Linked DNA regions of Massilia sp. METH4. The protein of the gene in region 1 interacts with the protein of each later gene in a pairwise test. Links are inferred from orthologs where the notes say so. Each region holds a gene or a part of one and is shown on either strand. Other genes may lie near its edges. The genes, in order: V6Z91_RS22645, secB and lysA.

Region 1 (10,781 bases):
CCGCAATTGACCATCACGAACGCCTCGGTTGCCGCCTTCAGCACGCGGTACGATTCCGAGTCCGTGAACGGCAATGCGCGCCGGTTCCTCAGTGACTGGAACGCGGCCGTCTTCCGGCCGAAGCGCGAGCGCTCGAACGGCGCGCTGGCCGGGTCGCCGGAGGGCACGCAGAACAGCTGGTCGAGAAAGTCCATGTAGTTGTTGAACGACAGCGCCTCGGTGCTGTTGCGTATCAGCGTCCACAGCGCCAGGTCGGGCGTGGCCTCGGTTTCGGTGCGCGACAGCGCCACGCCGATATTGCCGGTGATCGGCTGCGCGGGCTTTTCTTCCGCGTCGAAGCCGCCCTCCACGGCCAGGCGGGCGCCGTTCGGAATGGCAAACGGCAGCATGCGCGGCGTGGTGACCACCGATCCGGCGCGGCGCGCGAACACCAGCCGGCCCCGGAAGTCGTACCTGCCCGGCTTCCTGATGTATTGGGCGGCCGACCAGGCGCTGCCCTCCGCCGCCTGCCAGCGCCCATCCACCTCCAGGCCCACCCGGTCGCTGACCGCGTTCGGACCGTTGCTGCCTTCGAAGTCGACGACGGCGATGGCGCGGTTGCCGACGATGGCATCCCTGGTGCGCGTGCCCCCCGACGAGGGTTCGAATTCGAACTTCACGACCGGGCTGATCGGCAACGCGATCGTCATCTGCAGCACTTCGTCGGCGCCCAGCACGCCGCCCTCGAAGCGGTACACGTCCGCTCCGTCGGCCGGCGTCACATGGTCGTACAGCACGAAGTACGCACCCGGTTCCAGTTCCTCGAACCTGACGATGCCCTGCGGCCCGGTCGGCCGTTCGATCAGCCGGTCGTGATCCTGCGGCCGCCAGTTCTCCCACTCGTTCGCCCGGAACGCAGGGAATGTGCCCGGGTCGAGGTCGCGGGCCCTGAACAGCACCAGTGCCGCGCCCACCAGCGGGCGGCCGGTCGTCTCGTCCGTCACCTTCGCTTCGATCGTGCCCCTGCCCTCCACCACCGTCACCACCGTCACGGCGGCCACCGCGGCAGGGGCGCCCTTCGCCACTTTTCTCGTACTCATGTCGCTCTCCTAAAAGGTCATTCACCTGTCGTCAGTGCCAGGCCGGTGCCGCTCGCCGAGCCCCGCACCGTGCGGGCACGCCCTTGGCCATCCTCCAGCGCCGTGCGCATCGCCCAGTGCGTGAGCAGGCGCGCCAGCAGCACGCTCTCGTCTTCCGGCGCCAGCAAGCCGTCCGCGCGCGCCTGGCCGATCACGGCCAGCACCAGCGAAGGCGGGCTGTCGTACATGCGCTGCGGCGCCGCGTGCCACCATCGGTACAGCCGCGCCAGCCGGGCCGGTTGCCGGGCACCGGTGTCCATCGCCTCCACCAGCGAAGCGCCGCGCAGCGCACGCGGCCGGTGGTGGGCCAGCAGGCCGGCCATCGAGGGCAGGCTTGCCGTCAGCTGTTCCAGCAGCAGCCGGTCGCGCGGCGCCAGGCCGTCGAGCGGGTAAAAGCCGTCCCACAGCCGCTCGATGCGGGTCCATTGCGGGTGCGGATACAGCAGGCGCCCCACCGCGCAACTGAGCTTGACGCGCAGCCACGGCACCGGGTGCGGATCGTCGGCATTCAACCTGAATACGAACACGCGCGGCAGCGACAGGACGCCGATCAAGCCCAGCGTGGCAACCACGCCCACCCGCGCCAGCGACCAGAAATCGGCCACCACCTCGGAAATCCAGCGCTCCCACAGTTGCCACACGACGGGCGGTCCACTGCCGCCGTGCTGCAGCGATTGCAGCACGGGCCGCAGCGATCCCACCAGATCCAGCAGCGCGGCACCCTGGTGTCCCACCTCGTGCACGAGGGACGAGGCGATGCTGCTGCCGATCATCCGCTCGCGCGGCACGCGGATGATCGCGACCGGGTTCTCGCCGCCGCCCGGCAACCGGGTACGCGCCCGGCGGATCGCCGCGCCCGGGCCGCGGTCCAGGTAGCACACCAGCGGCGGCGCCTCGAAGTAGCCGCCCGGCAGCCGCAACGCGTCGCGCGAGACCGCGTCCAGCCCGGCGAGCCACACCCCGTTGCCGTGTTCGCTGCGCTGCGTGACGACGTCGATGAACAGGTCGAACTGCGTCAGTGCGGCATTGAATTTCAGGCGCAGGAAGGTGAAGCGCCGTTGCGCGTCGGCCACCGTAACCCGTCGCGCCGCCGGCCCGCGCAGCCAGCCGAGGAAGCGGCGCACCATGGTTCGCAGTTCGCGGCGCACCAGCGTGAGGTGCCGCTCGATCGCCGCCTGCGCCGCGGTGGGCAGCGCGGCCGCCGGCACCATCGGTTCGATCAGCACGAACGGTTGCATGCGGTCGACCCGGTTCAGGAGCGAGCGCGCTTCCTGCGCCAGCATCCAGGCCGCATAGGCATCCATGGCCGTCAGGCGCCGTACAGGATGATCTTGCGGCCCTGCCGCATCCACCGTCCGCTGCTGGCGCCGCGCCCGCCGGCGGCCCCGGAACGGCCCTGGCCCTGGCTCATCTGGCCGCCCTGCATGCCCTGGCCACCCTGCGTCGCCAGCGCGCCCTGCCCGGCGCGCGACTGGCCCTGGCCCAGCAAACCCGGCGCGAACTGCTTGGCGGCCGCGGTGGCGGCCTGCTGGGCGATCTGGCGCGGGTCGCCGCCCCTGGCCTGGGCAGCGCGGTTCACGGTATCCGCCGCGATCTTCACGAAGGTCTTGGCGCCTTCGAATTCACGGTCTTCGCCGGAGAGCTCGCCTTCGGCCTCCAGCCCCAGCGCACTGCCGGCCGCCGAGGCCAGGCCGCTGCCGATCTTGGCGCCCAGCGGGCCGCCGAAGTAGCCGCCGATCGCGCCGCCGGCCATCGGCAGCGCCTTCTTGGCCACGCCCTTCAGCACGCCGCCCACGGCCTGCCCGACGGGCGACTTGATCACATTGCCGGCGACGGAAGCGGCCTTCTTCAGGAAGCTGCCCAGGAACTGGTCCAGCTCCTGTTCGTTGGTGACGGAGAGCAGCTCGTTGGCCAGCTCCATCTCGTCCGCCTCGGACAGCAGGCCGCCGCCCTCGCCCGTCCATTCGCCCTGGCCGAATTCGTACTGTTCCATTTCATAGCCGCTGCCGCCGCCAAATTCCTGGCCGAATTCCAGGGTCGTGCGATCGATGTCATGCATGATGAGCTCCTGTTGATAGTCAAACACCAAAATTGGAACGGCCGCACCGCCCCGCCTAAATATCGATGACCTGTATGCGTGATGTGTCCCGCGCCGGCGCCGCGCCGTGCCGCAGCAGGCCCGGCGCATTGCGGCGGGCGGCCTGCCGCAGGGCGCGCTGTACCGCCGCGCCGGCCGGCTGCCCGCCCGCGCGGCTCATGGCCTGCCGGGCGGCGTCCGCCGCCAGGCGAACGAAGCGCCGCGCCACTTCGAATTCCTTGTCCTCCGGTGACAGCCCCTCCAGCTCCAGGCCGAACACGGCGGCCGCCTTGCGCTTGAGGTCCGCCGGTGCCCGGCTGGCGTCGATCGGAAAGACCATGCGCGCCGCGTGCTCCAGCACGCGCAGCATGGGAGTGCGCAGCGCCGGCTGGCGTCCGTCGCCGGCCGCCGCCACGATGTCGGCAAGGACCGGCTTCAGCTCGTCGGCATCAGCCGCTTCCAGCAGGCGCGCGGCGAAGTCCATTTCGCCGTATTCGTCGCGCCAGGGCTTGCCGGCCTCCGAGGCGGCCGGCAATTCCAGTTCCGGCTTGAAGTCGAGCAGGCGGCGGTCGATGGTGGAACGGTCCATGGCACTCTCCGTTGGAAGTGCGGCCGATCTGCCGCACGCACTCGGGTAGGTGCAAAGGCCATGCCAGGGTTTTTGAGGGAGGAATGCCGCGTGGCGGCGAAACGGCATTCGCCCCGCCGGGATGGCGGGGCGAAAACGGCGAAACGGAATTCGCCGGGGCGGGATTTACGCGGCGACGGCGACCGTCAGCGTGGCCACGTACCCATCGGTGGCGTTGCCGGTCACCGTGGCCAGCTGGAGCGAGTAGCCGTCACTGAAGATGTTGTCGGTCGCGAAGCTGATCTGTGCGAGGTTGCGCACGCTGGCGCTGTAGCCGGTGGTGGCGTAGACGGCGTTGCAGATATCGGTGGGGAACGCGAACTGCGACGTCTTCACGCGGTTCGACGCGCTCGACGCCTTCGCCAGGCTGGAATAGACCTCGAAGTGCACGTGCGGCATGCGGCCCGAATAACAGCCGGGGAAAATGGTGGTGAACGTGATGTCGCCGTTCGCATCGGCTTCCTGCACGCCGCGCAGGTAGTTCTGGTTCGTCACGCCGCCCGAGTACAGCGAGTAATTGCCGTCGCGGTCGCAGTGCCACAGGTAGACGGCGAAGCCGCCCGCCGCCGCGCAGCTGCTGTTGGCGTTCACGATGTGCAGCTTGATCGTCAGCGGCACGCCGGCGGCGGTGCCGCTCATGGTGCCGAAGCTGCTCCGGATGTCGCTGCGCACCACGCCCGTCTGGGTGAGCACGTTGACCACGCCGCTGCTGTTGCTGTTGGTGCCGTCGGCCGGGTACGGGCCGCCCGTCTCCTCGGGGATCACTGAACAGCTACCGGTGGCGGTGGTCGTGGTGCCCGTACTGCCCGTCGTGGTGGTGGTGCCGGTCGTGCCGGTCGTGCCGGTTGCCACACCGTCCGTCGTGCTGGCTGCGCTGTCGGACGAGCCGCCGCAGCCGATGATGGGCAGCGAGGCCGCGCCGGCGAGCAGCCAGCGCAGCGACCGGCGCCGTCCGGCCGTCGCGTTCAACATCGTTTGCAGGTCTTCCTCCAGGCTGTGGCCGTGTTGTGCCATGGCTTGCTCCTTTTATCGTGGGTGGAATTACGCGGTGCTGCTGGCCAGGTCGCCGTCAGCGGCCCGGACGAGCCGGGCCGCCATCGCGGTCGACGCCGGGGCGCGGCGCCCGCCCATTCCCGCGCTCGTCGAGCTGCTTGCGCTGCTCGGCCGTCAGCACTGCCAGCACCTTCTGTTCGGTGCGCAGGTGCGACAGCGTGATGTTGGCATCGGCCTGCGCGGCGGCCTGCGCCAGCTTCACGGCGGCCGCATCGTCGTACTTCCCGGCGCCGTGCAGTGCCAACAACGCGCGGTCGGCCTTGTCGCGCGCCCTGGCCTGCTCGCGCAGGTACGGCACCTGCCCATGGACGATGGCGAAGATCTTGTCCTGCTGCGCCTCGGTCAGCTCGATGCCGCGCAGGTAGGGCTGCGCGCCATCGAAGCCGTGGCCGAAGCCGGGGCCTTCGCCACGGGGGCCGCGCGGGCCGTCCTCCTCGCGCATGGCCGGGCCGTGGCCGCGCGGGCCCTGGCCAGGGCCCTCGCCGGGCGCCTCGTCGAGCGGGTTGTCAGCCATCGCCCCGAGCGGCAGGGCCAGCACGGCGGCGAGCAGGAGTCGTTGCAGGTTTTGTGTTGTGTTTTTCATCAGCGGTCCTTCGGTGACAGTGGAGCCGCCATTCTGTGGCGCCGCCGTGTAAAGCGCGGTAGCCACATGTAAATCGGTGTAAATGGAGATGCTGTAAATCCGGGTAAAAGCGCCGTATCCCCGCGCGCGTGACTGCTATCATGGTTCCCTTTGTAGCCCGAAGAAGAAGTGATGAGCAAGGTCCTGCTGATAGACGACGATGTCGAATTGATAAGCATGTTCCAGGAATACCTGGAGCAGGAAGGTTTCGAAGTGAAGACGGCCCACGACGGCGAAGCGGGCACCGCGGCCGCACTGACGGGCCAGCACGCGATCGCGATCCTCGACGTGATGATGCCCCGCATGAACGGCCTGGAAACGCTGCGCCGCATCCGCGCCGCGAGCCGCATGCCGATCCTCATGCTGACCGCGCGCGGCGACGATACCGACCGCATCGTGGGCCTGGAACTGGGCGCGGACGATTACGTGACCAAGCCGTGCACGCCACGCGAGCTCACGGCGCGCATCCGCGCCATCCTGCGCCGCACCGCGGGCACGCCGATGGACCAGCTGGCTTCCGCGCCCCTGGTGGTGGGCCAGTTGACGATGTGGCCGGAACAGCGCCGCGCCACCTGGGCCGGCGCCACGGTGGAGTTGACGAGCACGGAGTTCAACCTGCTCGAAGTACTGGCCCGCAACGCGGGCAAGCCGGTCAGCAAGAACACGCTGTCGGAACAGGGCCTGGGCCGGCCGATGGCGCGCTTCGACCGCAATATCGACGTGCACCTGTCGAGCCTGCGGCACAAGCTGGGCACGCTGGCCGATGGCCGCTCCTGCCTGCAGACGGTCTACCGCATGGGTTACCAGCTGATCAAGGATTGACGTGGGCCGCCTGTTCTGGAAGTTCTTCCTGTCGATCCTGCTGGCGCAGATCGCGGCGACCGTGGGCATCGGCGGCGCCCTATGGCTGAAGAACCGTGCCGCGGAACAGGAAGCCCGTCCCGTCATCGACACCAGCCCGCCCGCCGCGATGGCGATCGAGTCGGCCGCCGCCACATTGGAATTCGGCGGCGCGGCGGCCCTCTCGCGCCTGCTGGAAAACATGGACCGCCACCGCGTATTCGCGGTGGACGACCTGGGCCGCGAACTGCTGGGCCGCATCGTGAAGCCCGAGCAGGTGGCCGCCGCCCGCGCCATGCTCGACAAGGGCGACACCCGCGTGGTGCGCCGGCTCACCCTGCCCAACGGCCGGCGCTACCTGCTGTTCCTGCCGCCGCACGAGCGCGATACCGCGATGCGCGGGGCGGACGCGCGCCCGCTGCTGGCCGGTGCGGGCATGCCGATGCCGGGCGCCGGGCCACGTGTTGATTGGCTACCGGCGCAACCCGGCGCGGACGGCCCAGGGGCCGGCGCTCCACCGCCGCGCTTCGAAGGCGCGGCGCCGCCCCGCCCGGACCCTGGGCCGATGGGCCCCGACGGCCCGCGCGGCCGCTTCCAGCCTCTGACACCCTTCATTCCGCTGGCCGCCGCCCTGGTGGCCAGCTCCCTGTTCGCGGCCCTGCTGGCCTGGTACTTCGCGCGACCGATCCGCGCACTGCGCCAGGCATTCGAGGCGGCTTCGCACGGTGACCTGGCGCCCCGCTTCACCGATGCCGCCAGGGGCCGCGGCGACGAGCTCACGGACCTGGGCCGCGACTTCGACCGCATGACGGCCCGGCTGCGCAACCTGATGGATGGCCAGCGCCGCCTGCTGCACGACGTGTCGCATGAAATGCGTTCGCCGCTGGCGCGCCTGCAGGCGGCCATCGGCCTGGCGCACCAGAACCCGGCCCGCATGGCCGCCTCGCTGGAACGCATCGACCGCGAGAGCGTGCGGATGGACAAGCTGGTCGACGAACTGCTGACGCTCTCGCGCCTGGAGGCGGGCGCGCTGTCCGGCGCGCGCGAAGAGATCGACGTGGCCGAACTGCTGCACGCCATCGTCGCCGACGCGCAGTTCGAGGCGGCCACGCAGGGCCGCACCGTCACCGCCCGCGGCACGGCCGATGTCGTGCTGCTTGGACAGCCGGACCTGCTGGCGCGCGCGATCGAAAACGTGGTCCGCAACGCGATCAAGCACAGCCCCGAAGGCGAAACGATCGACGTGGAATCGGTGATCGATGAGCGCATGCTGCGCGTGCGCGTGCTCGACCGGGGCCCCGGCGTGGCGCCGCAGGACTTGAAGACGATCTTCGAACCGTTCTTCCGCAGCAGCGGCACGGAAAAGGATGTGGAGGGGCACGGCCTGGGCCTCGCGATCGCCCGGCAGGTGGTGCAGCAGCACGGCGGCACCATCGGCGCCGTCAACCGCGACGGCGGCGGCCTGCACGTCGAAATCGCCCTGCCGCTGGACTAGCCCACCGGTGACAACACCGGTGACAGGCACCGGTCTTTTTGCAATATTTCCTCAGCACCGGTGACAGGCACCGGTTTTTTTGCAACATTTTCTCAAGGGCCGCTGCCGGATGCGACGCAATCAGGCACGCGTGTCCCCCGACGCAGGGCCATCGGCCCGTTCGGGCTCCTGTTCTTCGGAAATGTTTCCTGAAGTTCGGTGCCTGGAAGGAGTGATGGCATGCATGCCATCACCGCTTGGCAGGCGCGGAGCATGCTCCGCGAAACCCCTGCCAAGCCACCGGTCTTCTGCAGTGGCGCTCAAGCCTTCGGCAGCGTTACGCCCCGCTGGCCCTGGTACTTGCCGTTGCGGTCCTTGTACGAGGTTTCGCACACTTCGTCGCTCTCGAAGAACAGCACCTGCGCGCAGCCTTCGCCGGCGTAGATCTTGGCCGGCAGCGGCGTGGTGTTCGAGAATTCCAGCGTCACGTAACCTTCCCATTCCGGTTCGAACGGCGTGACGTTGACGATGATGCCGCAGCGCGCGTACGTGGACTTGCCCAGGCAGACCGTCAGCACATTGCGCGGAATGCGGAAGTATTCGATGGTGCGGGCCAGCGCGAAGGAGTTCGGCGGGATGATGCAGACGTCGCTTTTCACGTCCACGAAGGAATTCGAATCGAAATTCTTCGGATCGACGATCGTGCTGTTGATGTTGGTGAAGACCTTGAACTCGTCCGCGCAGCGGATATCGTAGCCGTACGACGACGTGCCGAACGAGATCACCTTGCGGCCGTCCACTGCCCGTACCTGGCCCGGCTCGTAGGGCTCGATCATTCCATGTTGTTCCGCCATCTTGCGGATCCATTTGTCGCTTTTAATCGTCATCGTTCGTGCTTGAAACTGTTGGAGGAGAGTGCGGCGCCGCCGCGTGGCAGCGATTCTACGCGATCGACCCTGCCTCTGAAAGCTTTTGCAATGTTTTACGCCTGCCTCGCCCCGGCGCACAGCGGCATTTCGGTGCCAATGAGGTCACAGACCATGTCGCGGATTGCCTGCGCCGTGAGCAAGGGGAACTCCATCGGGAACAGGTGCCCGCCCGGCATCAGCCGGAAGTTGCGCCCTACCAGCGCCTTGGTGGCCGTCAGGCCGGCCTGCCGGTTCTCCATCGAAATCCGGCCGGCCAGGTAGCCGACCGGCACGGGAAACTGGCCCGCCACCAGCCTGCTGATGTGGTGCGGCAAGGTGCGGTACACGGCCGTTTCGACCTCGCGCGAGAAGCGCAGCTGCACCCCGTCCGGATGCGGTACCAGCCCGGCATCGAGATAATCCTGCAGCACGCCCGGCGCCCAGGCCGCGAACAGTTCCTTGCTGGCGAAGTGGCGCATCGCGTCGGCCTGGCTCGGCCACACCATCCGCCGCCGTACCGACAGGCGCGACGGCGAATAACGGTCCTCGGCATTGAAGCGCTTGATCAGGCGCCACGCAACGGCGCGCCAGCCGGCCAGTACGGGCGAATCGAGCAGTACCACGCAGCGGACCAGCTCCGGCCGCCGCGCCGCCGCCATCAGGCTCAGCATCCCACCCAGCGAATGCCCGACGAGGATCACGCGCTCGCCGTGGTAGCGCGACACCAGCTCGGCGATCAGCTCGTCCGCCAGCTCGCGCCAGCCGTCCCGCACCAGGTAGCGCGGGTCGTGGGCATGCATGTCGAGCGCCTGGACATCGAAATCGTGGGCAAGGTGCTCGAACATCTGTCGATACGTGCCGGCTGGGTAACTGTTCGCGTGGGAAAAATGCAGGATCGGTTTCATGAAACAACAGGGCGGCACCCGCACATTCGGGCGGCGCGAGCCTAGCGGATGAGTCTTAGATTTGCCTTATTTCAAGTATATTAGCATACCGTCATGGCTTGTCCTTCCGGGCCGGGCCGGCGATGCAAATACAGGCAATTGCACGACAATTTGACGAAAGCCATCGCATCGCGGCCGGAATAAGATCGGCTCCCCCTATTCTCGTGGAGCCGACGATGACACCGACGATCAGATCCCTCGCCAACGCGTTCCGCCTGGGCGCGCTGGCTGCCCTGCTGGCCGCATGCACCACCGCGGGCGTGCCTGCCGGCGCCCCGGAGGAGCTCGCCGACCAGGGTGCCTGCCTCGGCAAGAATCCGAGCGCCCTGGCAGCGGCAACCCAGGGCATGCCACCCTACGTCGGCAGGGACAGCTACGCCAACGTGGCCCTCGACGCAGGCACGGTCCTCTACTCGCTCACACCCGGTATCGCGCCGGGCTTCGCCGTCAGCGAAGCGACGCTGCGCGACACCGGCGGCAGCTGGCAGGAATACTATGCCCTCGTGCAGGTCACGACCGATCCCGGCAGGGATGCCGATGGCCGGCCCCGCAAGCTGCGCGAGGCGGTGCGGGCCTTCCACGTGACCGAACCGGTCTGCGTGGCGCGCGGCACCGCCATGGCCAACCCGCAATTCGGCGCGGGCGGCGGTACGCAGTACTATGTGCCGCCGGCCGACGCGCACAAGCTCAGGCCCGGCGACATCATGCCGATTTCCCAATGGCGCATCGCGATCAGCGCAGAGTGATGCGGCGCGAATCGGCCTGGAGGGATCATGGCGGCGGCGCCATGCTGCAATACGATTTCGTGCCGCCTGCGCAGTGGAGCGGCGCGCGGGTCGCTGAAGAACAGCTGGCGATCGCCGACGCGATCGCCGGTGATGCCGAAGCCGGGGACGAGGGCTGGTTGCAGCTGGCGCGCCGCCTCCCGCCGGCATTGCGAAAAGCCCTGGTGGCCGAGCTGCGCGCGGGGAATCGCCTGGCCGGCATCGGCGCCGTCGGCTGGCCGGACGAGGGCAGCATCGTCGTCAACCTGCGCGACCGCTTCGTCACAGCCCGGCACACGCTGCCTCCCGGTGTTCGATGGCGGCAGCTCGACGATCCGCGTTATGCCCGCGAG
Region 2 (5,769 bases), 3.1 Mb from region 1 along the record:
CACGTCCGGCGTCTTCTCGTAGATGGCGGTCAGCTTCTTGACCATCTCCTCGACGGTCGGCTCCTGGAACTGCGAGATGCGCAGCCACACATAGCCCGGTTCCACCACTTTCGCCTTCACGCTCTGCACGCGGATTTCCTCGCGCACGATGGGCACGATCAGCGGCTTGTCCTCGCCCTTGCGGGAAATCGTCAGCACGACCTTGGTGCGCGGCTCGCCACGCATTTTCTTGATCGATTCTTCCAGCGACAGGCCTTTCAGCGGCACGTTGTCGATCCGGGTGATCAGGTCGCCCGAGCGGATGCCGGCCTTGAATGCGGGCGTATCCTCGATCGGCGAGACCACCTTTACATAGCCATCCTCGGTGGAGACCTCGATGCCGATACCGACGAACTTGCCCTGCACGGATTCGCGCATTTCGCGGAAGGCCTTCTCGTCCAGGTACACCGAATGCGGGTCGAGCGAGGACACCATGCCGGCAATGGCTTCCTGCAGCAGCTTCTTGTCGTCCACGTTCTCGACATAGTCGCTCTTGATCAGGCCGAACACGTCCGACAGCTGGCGCAATTCCTCCAGCGGCAGCGGTGCATCGATCCGCTGCGCCAGCGCCGAAAAGTTCATCGAGGCGGCCATGCCGGCCACCATGCCCAGGCCGATCAGGCCGATACTCTTGAGTTTGTTACCCATTGATGTTCCACTGAGGTACTACAGAGGAGCGCATGGCAGCGCCTGGTGTCGGACACCTTTTCCGGACGATCCTTCCGGAAAAGGTGCCCGACACCGGTTTTCCTGGACTCAGAACTTCACCCACCCGGCCGGATCGAACGCCCGGCCCTGATGACGCAGCTCGAAGTATAAACCCGATTCCTCGTTGCCACCGCTGTTGCCGGCCGCCGCGATCACGTCGCCGGCCTTCACCACGTCCCCCACGCGCTTGAGCAGCGACTGGTTGTTGCCATAGATGCTCATGTACTGGCCGCCATGGTCGACGATGATCAGGTTACCGAAGCCGCGCAGCCAGTCGGCGAACACCACGCGGCCCTGAGCCACGCTGCGGATCTCGGTGCCTTCGCTGGCCAGGATGAACATGCCTTTCCAGCCCGGGCCATCGCCGCGCTTGGTGCCGAAGCGTGCCGCGACCCGTCCGGAGACCGGGGCACGCATCTGCCCTTTCAGGCTGGCGAAGGCGCCGGCCGGCGCCGCCGGCGCCAGCGCCACGTCGGACGGCCGGGCCGCGCCTTCGTCGCGCGGTTCCGGTTTCGCCGGCTCACGCTGCGCGATCCGAGTGTCTTGCTTCGACTCTTGCTTCGATTCCTGCTTCGGCTCCAGCTTCGGTTCGGGCCTGGTCTCGGGCTTTTGCGCGATCTTCGGCTCGGCCTTCTGCGCCTTGTCGTGCGCCTTGTCGTGCGCCTTGCTCTCGCGCGCCAGCCGCTCGCGTTCGGCCTTGGCCTTCGCCGCGGCCAGTGCCCGCGCTTCCGCCTCGGCCTTCGCTTTCGCCGCGCGCTCGGCCGCCAGGCGTTCCTGCCTTGCCTTTTCGGCGGCGGCGGCGCGGGCCTGCTCCTCGATCAGCTTGTTCAGCCGGTTCACCAGCGCCCCCATGCGCTGCTCGTCGCGCTCGATGCGGCCCGCTTCCTTGCGCTGCGTATCGAGTTTTTGCGACAGGTTCGCCACCAGCGCGGCGTGTTTGGCCTTCTGCTGTTCCAGCACCGCTTTCTGCTGGCGCTCTTCCTCGGCGATCTCCACCAGCTCGTCGCGGGCATTCTGTGCTTCAGCCTGGTTCGTTTCCACGGCCGCAAGGTTGGTGCGCAGCGCTTCGATCAGCTGCGCCTGTTTCTGCGATACATAGGACATCAATTGCAGGTCGCGATTGATGCGGTTCGGGTTGTCGCCGGAGAGCAGCAGCTTGATGCGGTCCTCGTTGCCGGCCACGTACTGCTCGCGCAGCAGTTTCGCCAACTGCGCCTTCTGGGCGGCGATGGTAGCGGCCAGCCGCTCGCGTTCGGCGGACAGCGCGGCGATCTTTTCATTCGTTGTCGCGGTCTCGGCAGCCAGCTCGCGCAACTGGCGGTTGGCGTTCGAGATCGCTTCTTCGGACTCGGCCAGCGTGTCGGCCGCATCCTCGCGCGCACTCTCGGTCTGGCCGATGTCGCGCTTCAGGGCATTGAGTTTCTGTTGCAGCGCGATGCGTTCCGCCTCGGCGGCGGCCTTCTGCTTGCTGCGGTTGGTTTGTTTGGCGGCGGCGAGGGCATCGCCCCCGCCGAAAGCCAGCGCCGCGGCAATGCCGAGCATGGAAAGCCAGGCGCCGGCGCGCCGCGAACGGTTCACTGACATCGAGCGTTACTTGGCCTTGCCCTGGTTGGCCACGGCTGCCTGCGCGGCGGCGATCGCATCCGCGTCGCCCAGGTAATAGTGACGGATCGGCTTCAGGTCTTCGTCCAGCTCATACACGAGCGGCTGGCCGTTCGGAATGTTCAGGCCGACGATTTCCTCGTCGCTGATATTGTCCAGCATCTTGATCAGCGCGCGCAGGCTGTTGCCGTGGGCAGAGATCAGGATCTGCTTGCCGGCCTTGATCTGCGGCGCGATTTCCTCGTTCCATGCCGGCAGCACGCGGGCCACGGTGTCCTTCAGGCATTCGGTCAGCGGAATCTGTTCCTTCGGCAGGCCGGCGTAGCGCGGGTCATTGAACGACGCGCGGTCATCGCCTTCTTCCAACGCGGGCGGCGGCGTGTCGTAGCTGCGGCGCCAGACCAGCACTTGCGCGTCGCCGAACTTGGCGGCCGTCTCGGCCTTGTCCAGGCCCTGCAGGGCGCCGTAGTGACGCTCGTTCAGGCGCCAGTCGTTCTTGACGGGCAGGTACATCAGGTCCATTTCATCGAGCGTCAGCCACAGCGTGCGGATCGCGCGCTTGAGCACCGAGGTGTAGCACAGGTCGAACGTGTAGCCTTCCTTTTTCAGCACTTCGCCGGCGGCCTTGGCTTCCTTCACGCCTTTCTCGGTCAGGTCGACGTCGGTCCAGCCGGTGAAGCGATTCTCGAGATTCCACGTGGACTCACCATGACGCATGAAAACAATTTTGTACATAGGGCAATCTTTTTTAGAGGTAGGATGGAAAATCTTCAGCCGGAGCCGTTGTTCGTCTTCTATTTTATAATGCGCGGATTGACTTCAACCAATGGAAGCTAAGTGAAATTCATCATCGACCATATTTTTCTCGTCGGCATCGCGGTGCTGTCGGGCGGTGCATTGCTGTGGCCGGCGCTTGCGCAGCGGGGTAAAAAGGCATCCCCGCAGCAGGTCACGCTGTTGATAAACCGAGCCAAAGCCACCATTGTGGACGTACGCGACGCTGCCGCTTTCGGTGAAGGCCACCTGCCGGATGCGAAGAATATCCCGCTGGCCGAGTTGGCCAAGCGCAGCGGCGAGCTGGAAAAATTCAAGAACCGGACGGCCATCGTCGTCTGCCAAAAAGGGACGCGCGCCTACGGCGCCGCGAAGATTCTGGAAAAGGCGGGGTTTGCCGATGTGGTCGTCCTGGACGGCGGCATCGAAGCGTGGAAAGCCCAGGGGCTGCCGATCACCAAATAAAGGAAGGATACTGCCATGACCGCTCAAGTAACGATGTACACCACCGCCGTGTGCCCATATTGCATTCGTGCCGAACGGCTGTTGGAAAGCAAGGGCATCAAGAACATCGACAAGATCCGCGTCGACCTCGACCCGGCCCAGCGCCAGGTGATGATGCAGAAGACCGGCCGCCGCACCGTGCCGCAGATCTACGTGGGCGATACCCACGTGGGCGGCTTCGATGACCTGTACGCGCTGGACCAGGCCGGCCGCCTCGATCCGCTGCTGAACGGCTGAGATTTTCGTCGCCGATTTCCGGCGGTTAATATAATTACAACGCGGGGCAAAAAAAGGCTGGCAGGCATATTTGTTTTGCTACAATTGCCCACGCGTTTGATCCAGGCCCGCACGACAGGCCGGGGCGGACGACGATAATCATCTGTCCAATTCATTGAAAGCGTTCCATGTCTGACGAAAACCTGCAACCCGTATTCCAAATCCAACGCGTCTACCTGAAAGACATGTCGCTGGAACAGCCGAATTCCCCGGCGATCTTCCTGGAACAGCAAGCCCCGTCGATCGAAGTGGCCCTGGACGTGGGCGCCGTGCCCCTGCAGGAAGGCATCTTCGAATCCACGGTGACGATCACCGTGACCGCCAAGGTGGGCGACAAGGTGGCGTTCCTGGTGGAAGGCAAGCAGGCAGGCATTTTCGAAGCGCGCAATATCCCGGCCGAACAGCTGGACCCGCTGCTGGGCATCGGTTGCCCGAACATCGTGTACCCGTACCTGCGTGCCAACATCGCCGACCTGATCACCCGCGCGGGCTTCCCGCCGGTGCACCTGGCCGAGATCAACTTCGAAGTGTTCTACCAGCAGCGCCTGCAGGCACTGGCCGAACAGCAGGCCAAGACCGCCGAAGGCACCAACACCGTTCAGTAATTCCGCAGAACCGCCAGTGGCCGGGTCCTTCCCTGCCGCCGGCTTCTCCCCATATCAAAGGCCCGTCGTGGCCTTTGATCATTTTGGACGAAAGTTTTTTGCAATGAGTATTACCCGCTTGATAATGGGCGCCGCGTTGTCCCTGGCGTGCGCCGCCGGCTGGGCTGCCGATTTCAAGACGGTTGGCGCGGCGCCTGCCGTGCTGTACGACGCTCCCTCCACGAAGGGCGTCAAGCTGTTCGTCGTGCCGCGCGGCGCGCCGCTGGAAGTCGTGCTGACCTATGGCGACTGGGTCAAGGTGCGCGACGTTTCCGGCGACCTGGCCTGGACACCGGCGCGCGGGCTGTCCAGCCGCCGCAATGTCATCGTGCGCGTGCATAACGCGAAGGTTCGCGCGGCCGAGGACGAGGCATCCACCGTGGTCTTCACGGCCGACAAGGGCGTGCTGCTGGAGCTGGGCGAACCCGGCACCAACGGCTGGATCAAGGTGCGGCACCGCGACGGCCTGGCCGGCTATGTGCGCAGCGGCGACATTTGGGGTTTTTGATACCGCACTGGCGGTGATGTGATTTTTGGATATCGCAGCAGCGATATCGGGGTTTCCAATATGCAAGAGAATCAACCGATACGGCGCCGTATCACCGTCCTGGGCGCCGGCGCCTGGGGCACCGCCGTCGCCATCGCGGTGGCCGCGCGCCATGACGTCATGCTGTGGGGGCGTAATGCGGCTGCCATGGCGGACATTGCCGCCGCGCGCGACAACACCCATTACCTGCCGGGGTTTCCCTTCCCCCCCGGTTTGCGCGTTACCGCCGATTTCGACGCGGCCGTGGCCCACACGCAGCGCGATGCCGACGGGCACGACGGCCTGCTGATCGCGGCCACGCCGGTGGCCGGCCTGCGGCCGTTGCTGCACAGCCTGAAAGGCCGGCCGATTCCGAACCTCGTCTGGCTGTGCAAGGGTTTCGAGTACGAGACGGGCTTGCTGCCGCACCAGATCTTCAGCGAAGTGCTGGGCGAGGGCATCGCCGGCGGCGCGCTGTCCGGTCCGTCGTTCGCGCAGGAAGTGGCGCGCGGCCTGCCATGTGCCCTGACGATTGCTTCGACCTCGAGCGCCCTGCGCGATTGCGTGGTGGCAGCGGTACATGGCGGCACGATGCGCGTGTACTCGAGCGACGACCTGATCGGCGTGGAAGTCGGCGGGGCCGTGAAGAACGTGATGGCGATCGCCACCGGCTGTGCCGACGGCATGGGCCTGGGC
Region 3 (10,651 bases), 2.9 Mb from region 1 along the record:
CCGGGCAGCGAGTCGGTCAGCCGGGCCACGGCCGCGCGCGCCGCATACGATTCGATATCCATCACCGCCGCCTTGAGGCCGGACGCCTCGGCCACGGCCACGCGGTCCTCGATCTTTTCCCGGCGCGCGGCCGCCAGCATTACCTCGATATCGTCCTCCGAGCCGGCCAGGGGACCGATCACGTCGAAATCCAGGCTCACGTCGTCCAGCGCGAATGGAATGTACTGGCTGGCCTCGGATTCGACTTGCACCTCGAGCTGCTCCTCGGAGAGGCCGGCGGGCAGCACGATCTTTTTCGTGATCACGGCCGCCGGCGGCAGGCCCAGCGCGGCATGCCGCGCCCGGGTGCCGCTCTTTTTCAGCACGCGGCGTACCGCGTCCACCACCTGGTCGAAGTTTTCGATGTTGCCGTCGACGACGGCGCCGCGCGGCAGCGGCTCGGCCGCGTAGCGCTCGACGCGCAGGCCGTCCTTGCCGCCGTGGGCCAGTTCGACCACGCGCACACCGGAGCTGCTGATATCGAGCCCGACGAGCGGCGGCGTGGCGCTGCCGATCAGGGTCTTCCAGTCTGGCATCATCGAAGCGTTTCCCCGCCCCGGGCCACGGTGGGGAACCGCTCCGGGATCGTTATCAAAAATAGAAAAAACCGTTTTAAAACCGTCACTTAGGTGAATAATTCCAGACGGCAATGTCGATGCTAGCAATAGCGCGGGCTAACTGTAAAGCCATTTCCGCAAAGCATGATCACTTTCATGTGAATAGGAAACCACACTCGGCTCGCGCGAGGTGGCCGGTCCGATAAGACACTTGCCGGCATGTCCATGCGGCATCGGGGAAGCGTGCCGACGCTACCGGCTCGCTTATAATGCAAGCACGAAATTTCAAAGGTTTACCCCGCATGACTCCTCCGAACAACGCTTCCGGCAAGGCGAAATCGAAGTCTCCCAAGAATCTGCTGCTGATGGCACTCGGCTCCCTGGTCGGGCTGGTGCTGGTCGCGGTACTGCTCGTCGTATTCGGGCTGGCGCTGGCTTATCCAAGCCTGCCGTCGCTCGATACGCTTACCGATTACCGGCCCAAGATGCCGCTGCGGATCTATTCGGCCGACAATGTGCTGATCGGCGAATTCGGCGAGGAACGCCGCAACCTGGTGCGCTTCAAGGACATTCCGGACGTGATGAAGAAAGCCGTGCTCGCGATCGAGGACGACCGCTTCTACGAGCACGGCGGCGTGGACTACTGGGGCATCCTGCGCGCGGCCGTGCACAACGCCACGGGCGGTGCGCGCCAGGGCGCTTCGACGATCACCCAGCAGGTGGCGCGCAACTTCTTCCTCTCTTCCGAGCAGACCTTGAAGCGCAAGGCTTACGAGGCGCTGCTGGCCTGGAAGATCGAGCAGAACCTCACGAAGGACCAGATCCTCGAGGTCTACATGAACCAGATCTACCTGGGCCAGCGTGCCTACGGCTTCGCCTCGGCCGCCCAGATCTATTTCGGCAAGGACCTGCGCAATATTTCGATCGCCGAGGCGGCGATGCTGGCGGGCCTGCCGAAGGCGCCGTCGGCCTATAACCCCGTCGTGAACCCGAAGCGCGCGCGCACGCGCCAGCAATACATCCTGCAGCGGATGGCGCAGCTGGGCTACATCACGCCGGCGCAATTCGAAGAGGCGAAAAACGAGCAGCTGAAGGTGAAGACCGACAGCAGCGAGTTCGGCGTGCATGCCGAATACGTGGCCGAGATGGCGCGCCAGCTGGTCTACGAGCAGTTCAAGGAAGACACTTACACGCGCGGCCTGAACGTGTTCACCACGATCACCAAGGCCGACCAGGATGCCGCCTATCTCGCGCTGCGCCGCGGCGTGATGGACTACGAGCGCCGCCACCCCTACCGCGGTCCGGAAGCCTACGTGGACCTGCCGAAGAACCGCGCCGAGGCGGACGAAGTGATCGAGACCGAGCTGGCCGAGCACCCGGACAGCGACGATATCGTGGCCGCCATGGTGTTGTCGGCATCGCCGACGAAGGTGGTGGCGGTGACCGCCTCCGGCGAGGAGATCACGATCACCGGCGCAGGGCTGGCGATGGGCAAGGCCTGGCTGTCGGAAAAGGCCGCGCCGAACAAGCGCATCCGCCGCGGCGCCGTGATCCGCGTGATGCAGGAAGAGAAGGATTGGCAGATCACCCAGATGCCGGAAATCGAATCGGCCTTCATCGCCGCCAGCACGGAAGACGGTGCGATCAAGGCAATGGTGGGCGGCTTCGACTATAACCGCAACAAGTTCAACCACGTGACGCAGGCCTGGCGCCAGCCGGGTTCCTCGTTCAAGCCGTTCATCTACTCGGCCTCGCTGGAGCGCGGCCTGAGCCCCGCGACGATCATCAACGACGCGCCGATCTCGTTCGACGCCGGCCAGACGGGCGGCCAGGCGTGGGAGCCGAAGAACTACGACGGCCGCTACGAAGGCCCGATGACGATGCGCCGCGGCCTGACGAAGTCGAAGAACATGGTGTCGATTCGCATCCTGCACAAGATCGGCGCGAAATATGGCCAGGAATTCACCACGCGCTTCGGCTTCGAGGCGGACAAGAACCCGCCCTACCTGACGCTGGCGCTGGGCGCCGGCGCCGTGACGCCGCTGCAGATGGCCGGCGCCTACGCCGTGTTCGCGAATGGCGGCTACAAGGTCACGCCTTACCTGATATCGAAGGTCACCGACGCGAACGGCCGCATCCTGTCGCAGGCGGCGCCGGACCGCGCCGGCGTGGAGGGCAACCGCGTGATCGACGAGCGCAACGCCTTCCTGATGGATTCCATGCTGCGCGACGTGGCCCGCTACGGCACCGCGGCCAAGGCCCAGCAGATGCTGAAGCGCCCGGACCTGGCTGGCAAGACGGGTACCACGAACGACTCGATCGATGCCTGGTTCGCCGGCTACCAGTCGAAGCTGGTGGGCATCGCCTGGATCGGCTACGACCAGCCGAAGAACCTGGGCAACCGGGAAACCGGCGGCGGCCTGGCGCTGCCGATCTGGATCGGCTACATGCAGAAGGCGCTGAAGACGATCCCTGTCGAGGAGCGGCCGGTACCGGAGGGCATCGTGATGGCAAATGGCGATTATTACTATGCGGAGAACCCGCCCGGCGTGGGCGTGGAAAGCCTGGAAGGCCAGGCGCGCGGCACGCCGGAAGAAGAAAAGGCGCGCGACGCCGTCAAGAACGAGCTGTTCTAAACAGTACCGCAGCACCGGGGACGCCGTCCCGGCCGGGAGAAACATCTCCCGGGCCGGGCCGGCGTCCCTGATTTTATGAGCACTCCCATGTCTGGATTAAAAAACGCGCAGCTGCGCACCGATGTCCTGTCCGGCATCACCGTTTCCCTCGCGCTCGTGCCGGAGGCGATCGCGTTCGCGCTGCTGGCCCACGTCAGCCCGCTGACGGGCCTGTATGCCGCGTTCATCGTCTGCCTCGTCACCTCGGCCCTGGGCGGCCGGCCCGGCATGATCTGCGGCGCGGCAGGCGCGCTGGCGGTGGTGATGACGAGCCTCGTCGTCACGCACGGGCCCGAATACCTGTTTGCCGCAGTAGTGCTGATGGGCGTGTTCCAGCTGCTGTTCGCCGCCCTTCGGCTGGGCAAGTTCATCCGCATGGTGCCGCACCCGGTGATGCTCGGCTTCGTCAACGGCCTGGCGATCGTCGTCTTCATCGCCCAGTTCGGCCACTTCAAGATGAACGGGCAATGGCTGCACGGCGAGGCGCTGTGGACGATGCTGGCGCTCGTCGTCCTGACGATGGCGGTCATCTACCTGCTGCCGCGGCTGACGAAGGCGGTGCCGGCGTCGCTGGCGGCGATCCTGATCGTCTCGGGTCTGGTGGCGGCCCTCGGCATCGACACGAAGACGGTCGGCGACATGGGTTCGATCGCCGGCGGCCTGCCCGCGTTCCACGTACCGGAGGTGCCGCTGACGCTGGAAACGCTGCGCATCGTGCTGCCGTATTCGCTGATCCTGGCCGCCATCGGCCTGATCGAAACGCTGCTGACCTTGAACCTGATCGACGCCATCACCGACACGCGCGGCAGGCCGAACCGCGAAAGCCTGGCGCAGGGACTGGCCAATGTCATCAGCGGCCTGTTCGCTTCGATGGGAGGCTGCGCGCTGGTGGGCCAGAGCATGATCAACATCAACAACGGCGCAAGGCACCGCATTTCCGGCATCACGGCGGCCGTGTTCCTGCTGGGCTTCATCGTGCTGCTGTCGCGCTGGATCGAAATGATTCCGCTGGCCGCGCTGGTGGGGCTGATGTTCGTCGTGTGCGAAAAGACCTTCGCCTGGGGGAGCCTGCAAGCTTTGAGGAAAATCCCGCGGCAGGATGCCGTGATCGTGGTGGGCGTCACCGCGATCACCGTGCTGACGGACCTCGCCGTCGCCGTGCTGGCAGGCGTGGTGTTTGCCGCCCTCGTCTTCGCTTGGCAGCACGCCAAGGAAATCCGCGCCGAGGTGTCGATGGACGCGCGCGGCGGGAAGGTCTATACGCTGAAGGGCTCGCTGTTCTTCGCCTCCGTGGCGAATTTCACCGCGCTGTTCGACCCGAAGAACGATCCGGAACACGTGGTGATCGAATTCCGCGATGCCCGGGTCGTGGACCACTCGGCCGTGGAAGCCATCGACGCCCTCGCCGCGCGCTACCAGCAGGTGGGCAAGACGCTGCACCTGCGGCATTTATCGCCGGATTGCCTGGAAATCCTCACCAATGCCAAGGGCATGGTCGAGGTGGACGCCTTCGAGGACCCGCACTACCGCATCGCCGATGATCGGCTGGCGTGACCGATGAAAGACCGGAGCCTGTCACCGGTTTTTGTGCATCAGGGGTTCTCGCTGACAATTACCGGCGAGCCGCCCGACTGTTCGGTGGCGATCTGCGACAGGGCGTCGAACAGCTCGGTGCCGTCGCGGGTGTCGACCCAGCGGTCGCCGACGCGGCGGTAGTGGAAGCCGCCGGAGCGCGCGGCGACCCATAGTTCCTGCATCGCGGCCTGGCTGTTGACGATGACCTTGGAACCGTTGTGCAGGAATTCGATCTCCAGCACGTTGCCGCTGCGGCTGCATTCGACGTCGAGCCGGTTGTCGTCGTTCAGGCGGTCCAGCGCGGCTTCGATCGCGTTCAGCGTGCTGTCGGCCAGGTCCAGGAATTCGGTTTCGGTCATGCTACACTCCAAGGTTTCGGTAATAACGAGATTCTAATCGTGAAGTCCACTCCAGCGCGTGTCCTTGTTTCCATGCTGATTGCCGTGCTGCTGTCCGCGTGCGGCCAGACCGGTGCCCTGTACATGCCCGAGCGCCCGGTCAAGAAGGACACGACCGCCGGCAAGCCCGGCGTGGCGCCGCCTTCCGCCCCGGTTCCTTCGACTCCTCCCGCATCACAACAGTAAACCAATGTCCCATTTCGACTATCAGAACGGCGTGCTGCATGCCGAGGGCGTCGCGCTGCCCGCCATCGCCGAACAGTTCGGCACCCCGACCTACGTCTACTCCAAGGCCCAGCTGCTGGAAAACTTCGATGCGTATGCGAACGCGTGCGCCGGGCGCGACGCGCTCGTGTGCTATGCGATGAAGGCCAACTCGAACCTGGCGATCCTCGACCTGCTGGCCCGCCGCGGGGCCGGCTTCGACATCGTGTCCGGCGGGGAACTGCTGCGCGTGATCGCCGCTGGCGGCGATCCGCGCAAGGTGATCTTCTCGGGCGTGGGCAAGAGCGTGGAAGAGATGCGCCTGGCGCTCGGGCACGACATCCTGTGCTTCAACGTCGAATCGATCCCCGAACTGCACCGCCTGAACGAGGTGGCGGGGGCGATGGGCAAGAAGGCGCGCGTTTCGCTGCGCGTGAATCCGAACGTCGATCCGAAGACCCACCCGTACATCGCCACCGGCCTGAAGGCCAGCAAGTTCGGCGTGGCCTTCGACGACGCGCTGGCCACCTACCGCACCGCCGCCCAGCTGCCGAACCTGGAACCGGTGGGCATCGATTGCCATATCGGCTCGCAGCTGCTGGACGATACCCCGCTGCTGGAAGCGCTGGACCGCCTGATCGAATTGATCGACATGCTGGCGGCCGAGGGCATCCACCTGCACCACCTCGATATCGGCGGCGGCCTGGGCATCGACTATGGCGTGGCCGGTGAAGACCAGCCCGCCCCGGCCGGCGACTACGTGAACCGCGTGTTCCAGCGCGTGCAGGCATGGCGCGCCGAGAAGCACGGCGGCAAGACGATCAAGGTGATCTTCGAGCCGGGCCGTTCGATCGTCGGCAACACGGGCGTGCTGCTGACCAAGGTGGAGTTCATCAAGCACGGCGAGGAAAAGAACTTCTGTATCGTCGACGCGGCGATGAACGACATGGCCCGCCCCGCCCTGTACCAGGCGTGGATGGACATGCAGCCGGTGGTGAAACGCGAAGCACAGGAAAACGCCGCCGGCGCCGTGTTCGACGTGGTCGGCCCGATCTGCGAATCCGGCGACTGGCTGGCGCGCGAGCGCGAGCTGCCGGTCGAAGCCGGCGACCTGCTGGTGATGAAGACGGCCGGCGCCTACGGCATGACGATGGCTTCCAACTACAACACCCGCGGCCGCGCCGCCGAGGTGATCGTCGATGGCGGCCAGGTGCACCTGGTACGCCGGCGCGAGAAGGCGGAGGAGTTGTTTGCGCTGGAGAGCGTGATCCGCTGATTTGGTCGGGGAAAACCGGTGTCGTACACCTTCCCCGGATGAGGCCCCGGGAAAGGTGTACGACACCAAGACCTCAGGCGCTGGCGCGAGCCGGCGCTTTGCTTTTCTGCCGCGCCCACCACACCCGCATCAGCAGCAGCACGGCCACGATGGCCGTGAACAGCATCGGCTGCGCCAGGTCGTTCTTGCCGGCCTTCATCCACCAGTAGTGCAGCACGCCCAGCGGCACGATCGCGTAGATCAGCCGGTGCAGCCACAGCCAGTTCTTGCCGCCCAGCCGCTTCACCATCGCGTTGGTGCTCGTCGCCGCCAGCGGAACCAGCAGCACGAAGGCGATGAAGCCGACCAGGATGAACGGGCGCTTCGCCACGTCCTTCAGCATGGCGGCCACGTCGAAGAAATGGTCGAACCACAGGAAGGTGGTGAAGTGCAGCAGCCCGTAGAAGAAGGCGTACAAGCCCAGCATGCGCCGCAGCTTCAGCAGCCAGTTCCACGACGACAGCCGGCGCAGCGGCGTGACGGCCAGGGTGATGCACAGAAAGTACAAGGTCCAGTCGCCCGTCGAGTGCGTGATGTATTGCAGCGGCTCGACCAGCGCGTCGGTGAACACGAGGTACACGAGACGGGCGAGCGGCACCAGCGCCAGCACGTGCACCAGCGCCTTGATCGCCGTGACCTGCCGGGCGGAAGGGTGGCTCAGTACCATTTTTTCAAGTCCATGCCGGTGTACAGCGACGCCACGTCGCTGTACCCGTTGAACATCAGCGTCTTGCGCTTGCGGGACAGGAAGGAATCCTCGCCGATGCGCCGCTCGGAAGCCTGCGACCAGCGCGGGTGGTCCACGTCGGGATTCACGTTCGAATAGAAGCCGTACTCGGAGGGCGCGGACCTGTTCCATGCGGTGCGCGGCATGTCGCGCGTGAAGCGGATCTTCACGATCGACTTGGCCGACTTGAAGCCGTACTTCCACGGCACCACGATGCGCACCGGCGCGCCGTTCTGGTTCGGCAGCACGTCGCCATACATGCCCAGCGTGAGCAGCGTGAGCGGGTGGTTCGCCTCGTCGAGGCGCAAGCCCTCCACATAGGGCCAGTCCAGCACCCGGCTGCGCACGCCGGGCATCTGCTGCCGGTCGGCCAGCGTGGTGAACTCCACGAACTTGGCGTTGCCCGTCGGCTCCACGCGCTTGATGATTTCCGAGAACGAATAACCGACCCATGGGATCACCATCGACCATCCTTCCACGCAGCGCAGCCGGTACACGCGCTCTTCCAGCGGCGCCAGCTTCAGCAGGGAGTCGATGTCGAGCGTCATCGGCTTTTTCACCTCGCCCTCGATCGCCACCGTCCACGGCCGGGTGCGCAGGGTATGGGCATTCTCGGCCGGGTCGCTCTTGTCGGTGCCGAATTCGTAGAAATTGTTGTAGCTGATCGCGTCCTTGCGGGGTGTCTGCTTGTCCAGCGCCGACCAGGCGGGATTGAGCTTCGCGGCCAGCTTCTGGCCCGCGCCCTGCGCGAAGGCCTCGCGCGACAGCATCTCCATCAGCGCGCCGCTGGCGATCGTGCCGGCGGCCACCTGCCGGATGAAGCTGCGCCGCGCTTCGAACACGTGGCGCGGCGTGATTTCGAAGGAAAACGGCAGATCGATGCCGTTGGGGGAACGCTTGATCAACATGACGGCTCCGGGTGGGTAACGTGATACGAACCTTACACCAATCCCGGAACCCATTCGTTTAGGACAGAATTAAGTCCGTCCTCAAAGATTGCCGTAGGAGTGCAGCCCCGACAGGAACATGTTCACGCCCAGGAAGGCGAACGTGGTGACCAGCAGGCCGACCAGTGCCCACCAGGCGGCCACGCGGCCGCGCAGGCCGGACATCAGGCGCATGTGCAGCCAGGCCGCATAGTTCAGCCACACGATCAGCGCCCAGGTCTCCTTCGGGTCCCACGACCAGTAGCCGCCCCACGCCTCGGCCGCCCACAGTGCGCCCAGGATCGTGGCGATCGTGAAGAAGGCGAAGCCGGCCGAGATCGACTTGTACATGACATCGTCCAGCAATTCCAGCGACGGCAGGCGGTCGACCAGGTAGCCGTGCGACTTCAGCAGGTAGGCCGTGGCGACCATGGCCGCCAGCGCGAACGTGCCATAGCCGATGAAGTTGGCCGGCACGTGGATCTTCATCCACCAGCTTTGCAGGGCCGGCACCAGCGGCTGGATCTCGTGCGCCTCGCGCGACACCGTGTACCACAGCAGGAAGCCGACGGCGGCCGAGATGATGAGCATCACGAACGGGCCCAGCTGGCGCGTCGCGTAGCGCGCCTCGTAGTACAGGTGGAACATCGCCGTGATCAGGCAGAACAGGATGAACACTTCGTACAGGTTCGAGATGGGGATATGACCCACGTCCGGCCCGATCAGGTAGGACTCGTACCAGCGCACCATCATCGCGACCCAGCCCAGCAGCACGCCGCCCCAGCACAGCCGCGCGCCGATCGCGCCGCCGGCCGCCGATTTCGACACCAGGCCGATCCAGTAGAACAGCGTGGACAGCGCGAAGAACACGCTCATCCACAGGATCGCCGACTGGCTCGACAGCATGTAGCGCAGCCAGAAGCGCTTGTCGGCCGATTCCAGGCTGCCGCCGTACATGCTCAAGGCGCCCAGCGACAGCACGGCGACCGCCAGCATCAACGGGCGCAGCGGCTTCCAGTGCCAGCCCAGCGCCGCGAAGGTGGGCACGGACAGCAGCAGGATCGCTTTCTCGTACACGTCCATGTAGGCGCCGTAGCGGTTCAGCGCGAACAGCGCGCCTGCCAGCAGCGCCAGCCCGTACAGCCAGTCGAAGGCCGACAGCCGGCGGAAGTAGCCCGGCGCGGCCGTGTAGGGTTGTTTGTAGGGTTGCTGTTGGCTGATATCCATGATTGTCTCTCCTGCTTGTTTCCCGCAGCTTACGCCGTTTGCGGCAGTTTTTCCTTCAGTTCGTCGAATTCCCGGTCGAAGTCGAGCGTGCGGCGCTGCGTGCTCATCGCCATCAGTGCATGCGTGGCGCCCTCCTCCGCCTTCACCCACACCCACAGCCGCCGCTCACGGATGTAGAACATGGCGAACACGCCCAGCACCAGCAGCAGGCAGCCGAGGTAGACGACCGACTTGCCCGGCGAACGGGTAATCTGAAATACCGAAGCCTTCACCTGCTCGAACTCGTCCAGTTGCAGGTACACAGGCGCGCCGTAGAAGAAGCTGTCGGACAGGGCATTCATGGCCAGTTGCAGCCAGCGGGCATGCGGTTCGTCCGGCACGATGGCGGCCATGCCGTCGCGCTCGCGCGCCACGTTCCACAGCTCCCACAGCGAGCCGTTGAGGATCTTCATGAAGATGTCGGCCGCCTTTTCCTGCTCGGCCTGCGGCACCTTTTCCAGGAAGCGGCTGACCGACATGTAGCCGCCCGCTTCCTTGTCGCCGGCGAAGATCTCCAGGCTCTTCAAGGCGGACAGGGCGAGCTGCGACTGCACGGTGTCGTTGCGGCCGCTGGCGGGCGACATGCGCGCGGCATAGGCGTTCGCGGCGCGCTCGCGCAGCGCCGGGTCGTGCAGGGCGGCGCGCAGGCGCATCCAGTCGCGCACGCTGTGCTCGTCGTCGGCCGGAATGCGCAGGTAGCTGAACTGGTCGGCCGGGCTGGCCCGCACGCCGGAGAGGAACATCGGCACGCCCTCCAGCGTGACCGGCTGCATGTAGTTCTGGAATTCGCGCGCCTGGCCCGTCTTGTCGCGGATCTTGTACTGCACGCTGGGGCCCACGTTCTTCAAGTCCTTGTTGTTGGCGTTCTTGGCGGCCGAACCCAGGTGCTTGTCCAGGCCCTGCGCGAAGGCGCTGGACAGTTTCTCGCCCTGCTTCACGGCCCGCACATCCTGGTTTGCCGTGTTTTCG

What was found.
Region 2: the proteins of V6Z91_RS22645 (region 1) and secB interact in binary tests that used the Escherichia coli proteins (3 or more experiments, as listed by UniProt). The link is inferred for Massilia sp. METH4 from one-to-one orthologs.
Region 3: the proteins of V6Z91_RS22645 (region 1) and lysA interact in binary tests that used the Escherichia coli proteins (3 or more experiments, as listed by UniProt). The link is inferred for Massilia sp. METH4 from one-to-one orthologs.

Annotation. Positions count from the first base shown.
Region 1 is NZ_CP146614.1:5,158,895-5,169,675, reverse strand. The notes cover bases 4,489-7,475. They hold V6Z91_RS22645 (response regulator transcription factor), read left to right. Parts: upstream 4,489-5,630; coding sequence 5,631-6,320; downstream 6,321-7,475. Other genes in these bases: V6Z91_RS22640 (ATP-binding protein), read left to right, coding at 6,322-7,475; V6Z91_RS22650 (Spy/CpxP family protein refolding chaperone), read right to left, coding at 4,893-5,459; V6Z91_RS22655 (intradiol ring-cleavage dioxygenase), read right to left, coding at 4,489-4,837. In the rest of the region: V6Z91_RS22675 (hypothetical protein), read right to left, coding at 1-1,079; V6Z91_RS22670 (hypothetical protein), read right to left, coding at 1,097-2,422; V6Z91_RS22665 (hypothetical protein), read right to left, coding at 2,428-3,177; V6Z91_RS22660 (hypothetical protein), read right to left, coding at 3,233-3,784; more of V6Z91_RS22655, read right to left, coding at 3,950-4,488; more of V6Z91_RS22640, read left to right, coding at 7,476-7,833; dcd (dCTP deaminase), read right to left, coding at 8,133-8,699; V6Z91_RS22630 (alpha/beta hydrolase), read right to left, coding at 8,795-9,625; V6Z91_RS22625 (hypothetical protein), read left to right, coding at 9,841-10,410; V6Z91_RS22620 (hypothetical protein), read left to right, coding at 10,383-10,781. UniProt on the Escherichia coli protein: Response regulator member of the two-component regulatory system CpxA/CpxR which responds to envelope stress response by activating expression of downstream genes including cpxP, degP, dsbA and ppiA.
Region 2 is NZ_CP146614.1:2,091,666-2,097,434, reverse strand. The notes cover bases 3,000-5,769. They hold secB (protein-export chaperone SecB), read left to right. Parts: upstream 3,000-4,031; coding sequence 4,032-4,508; downstream 4,509-5,769. Other genes in these bases: V6Z91_RS09365 (NAD(P)H-dependent glycerol-3-phosphate dehydrogenase), read left to right, coding at 5,116-5,769; V6Z91_RS09370 (SH3 domain-containing protein), read left to right, coding at 4,612-5,055; grxC (glutaredoxin 3), read left to right, coding at 3,604-3,864; V6Z91_RS09385 (rhodanese-like domain-containing protein), read left to right, coding at 3,187-3,588; gpmA (2,3-diphosphoglycerate-dependent phosphoglycerate mutase), read right to left, coding at 3,000-3,084. In the rest of the region: V6Z91_RS09400 (S41 family peptidase), read right to left, coding at 1-687; V6Z91_RS09395 (peptidoglycan DD-metalloendopeptidase family protein), read right to left, coding at 796-2,289; more of gpmA, read right to left, coding at 2,338-2,999. UniProt on the Escherichia coli protein: One of the proteins required for the normal export of some preproteins out of the cell cytoplasm. It is a molecular chaperone that binds to a subset of precursor proteins, maintaining them in a translocation-competent state.
Region 3 is NZ_CP146614.1:2,261,134-2,271,784, reverse strand. The notes cover bases 4,723-7,579. They hold lysA (diaminopimelate decarboxylase), read left to right. Parts: upstream 4,723-5,434; coding sequence 5,435-6,724; downstream 6,725-7,579. Other genes in these bases: msrP (protein-methionine-sulfoxide reductase catalytic subunit MsrP), read right to left, coding at 7,421-7,579; V6Z91_RS10170 (protein-methionine-sulfoxide reductase heme-binding subunit MsrQ), read right to left, coding at 6,798-7,430; V6Z91_RS10180 (lipoprotein), read left to right, coding at 5,245-5,430; cyaY (iron donor protein CyaY), read right to left, coding at 4,864-5,205; V6Z91_RS10190 (SulP family inorganic anion transporter), read left to right, coding at 4,723-4,825. Outside these bases: V6Z91_RS10200 (pilus assembly protein PilM), read right to left, coding at 1-575; V6Z91_RS10195 (penicillin-binding protein 1A), read left to right, coding at 899-3,232; more of V6Z91_RS10190, read left to right, coding at 3,320-4,722; more of msrP, read right to left, coding at 7,580-8,398; c-type cytochrome biogenesis protein CcsB, read right to left, coding at 8,480-9,643; V6Z91_RS10155 (cytochrome c biogenesis protein ResB), read right to left, coding at 9,673-10,651. UniProt on the Escherichia coli protein: Specifically catalyzes the decarboxylation of meso-diaminopimelate (meso-DAP) to L-lysine. Is not active against the DD- or LL-isomers of diaminopimelate.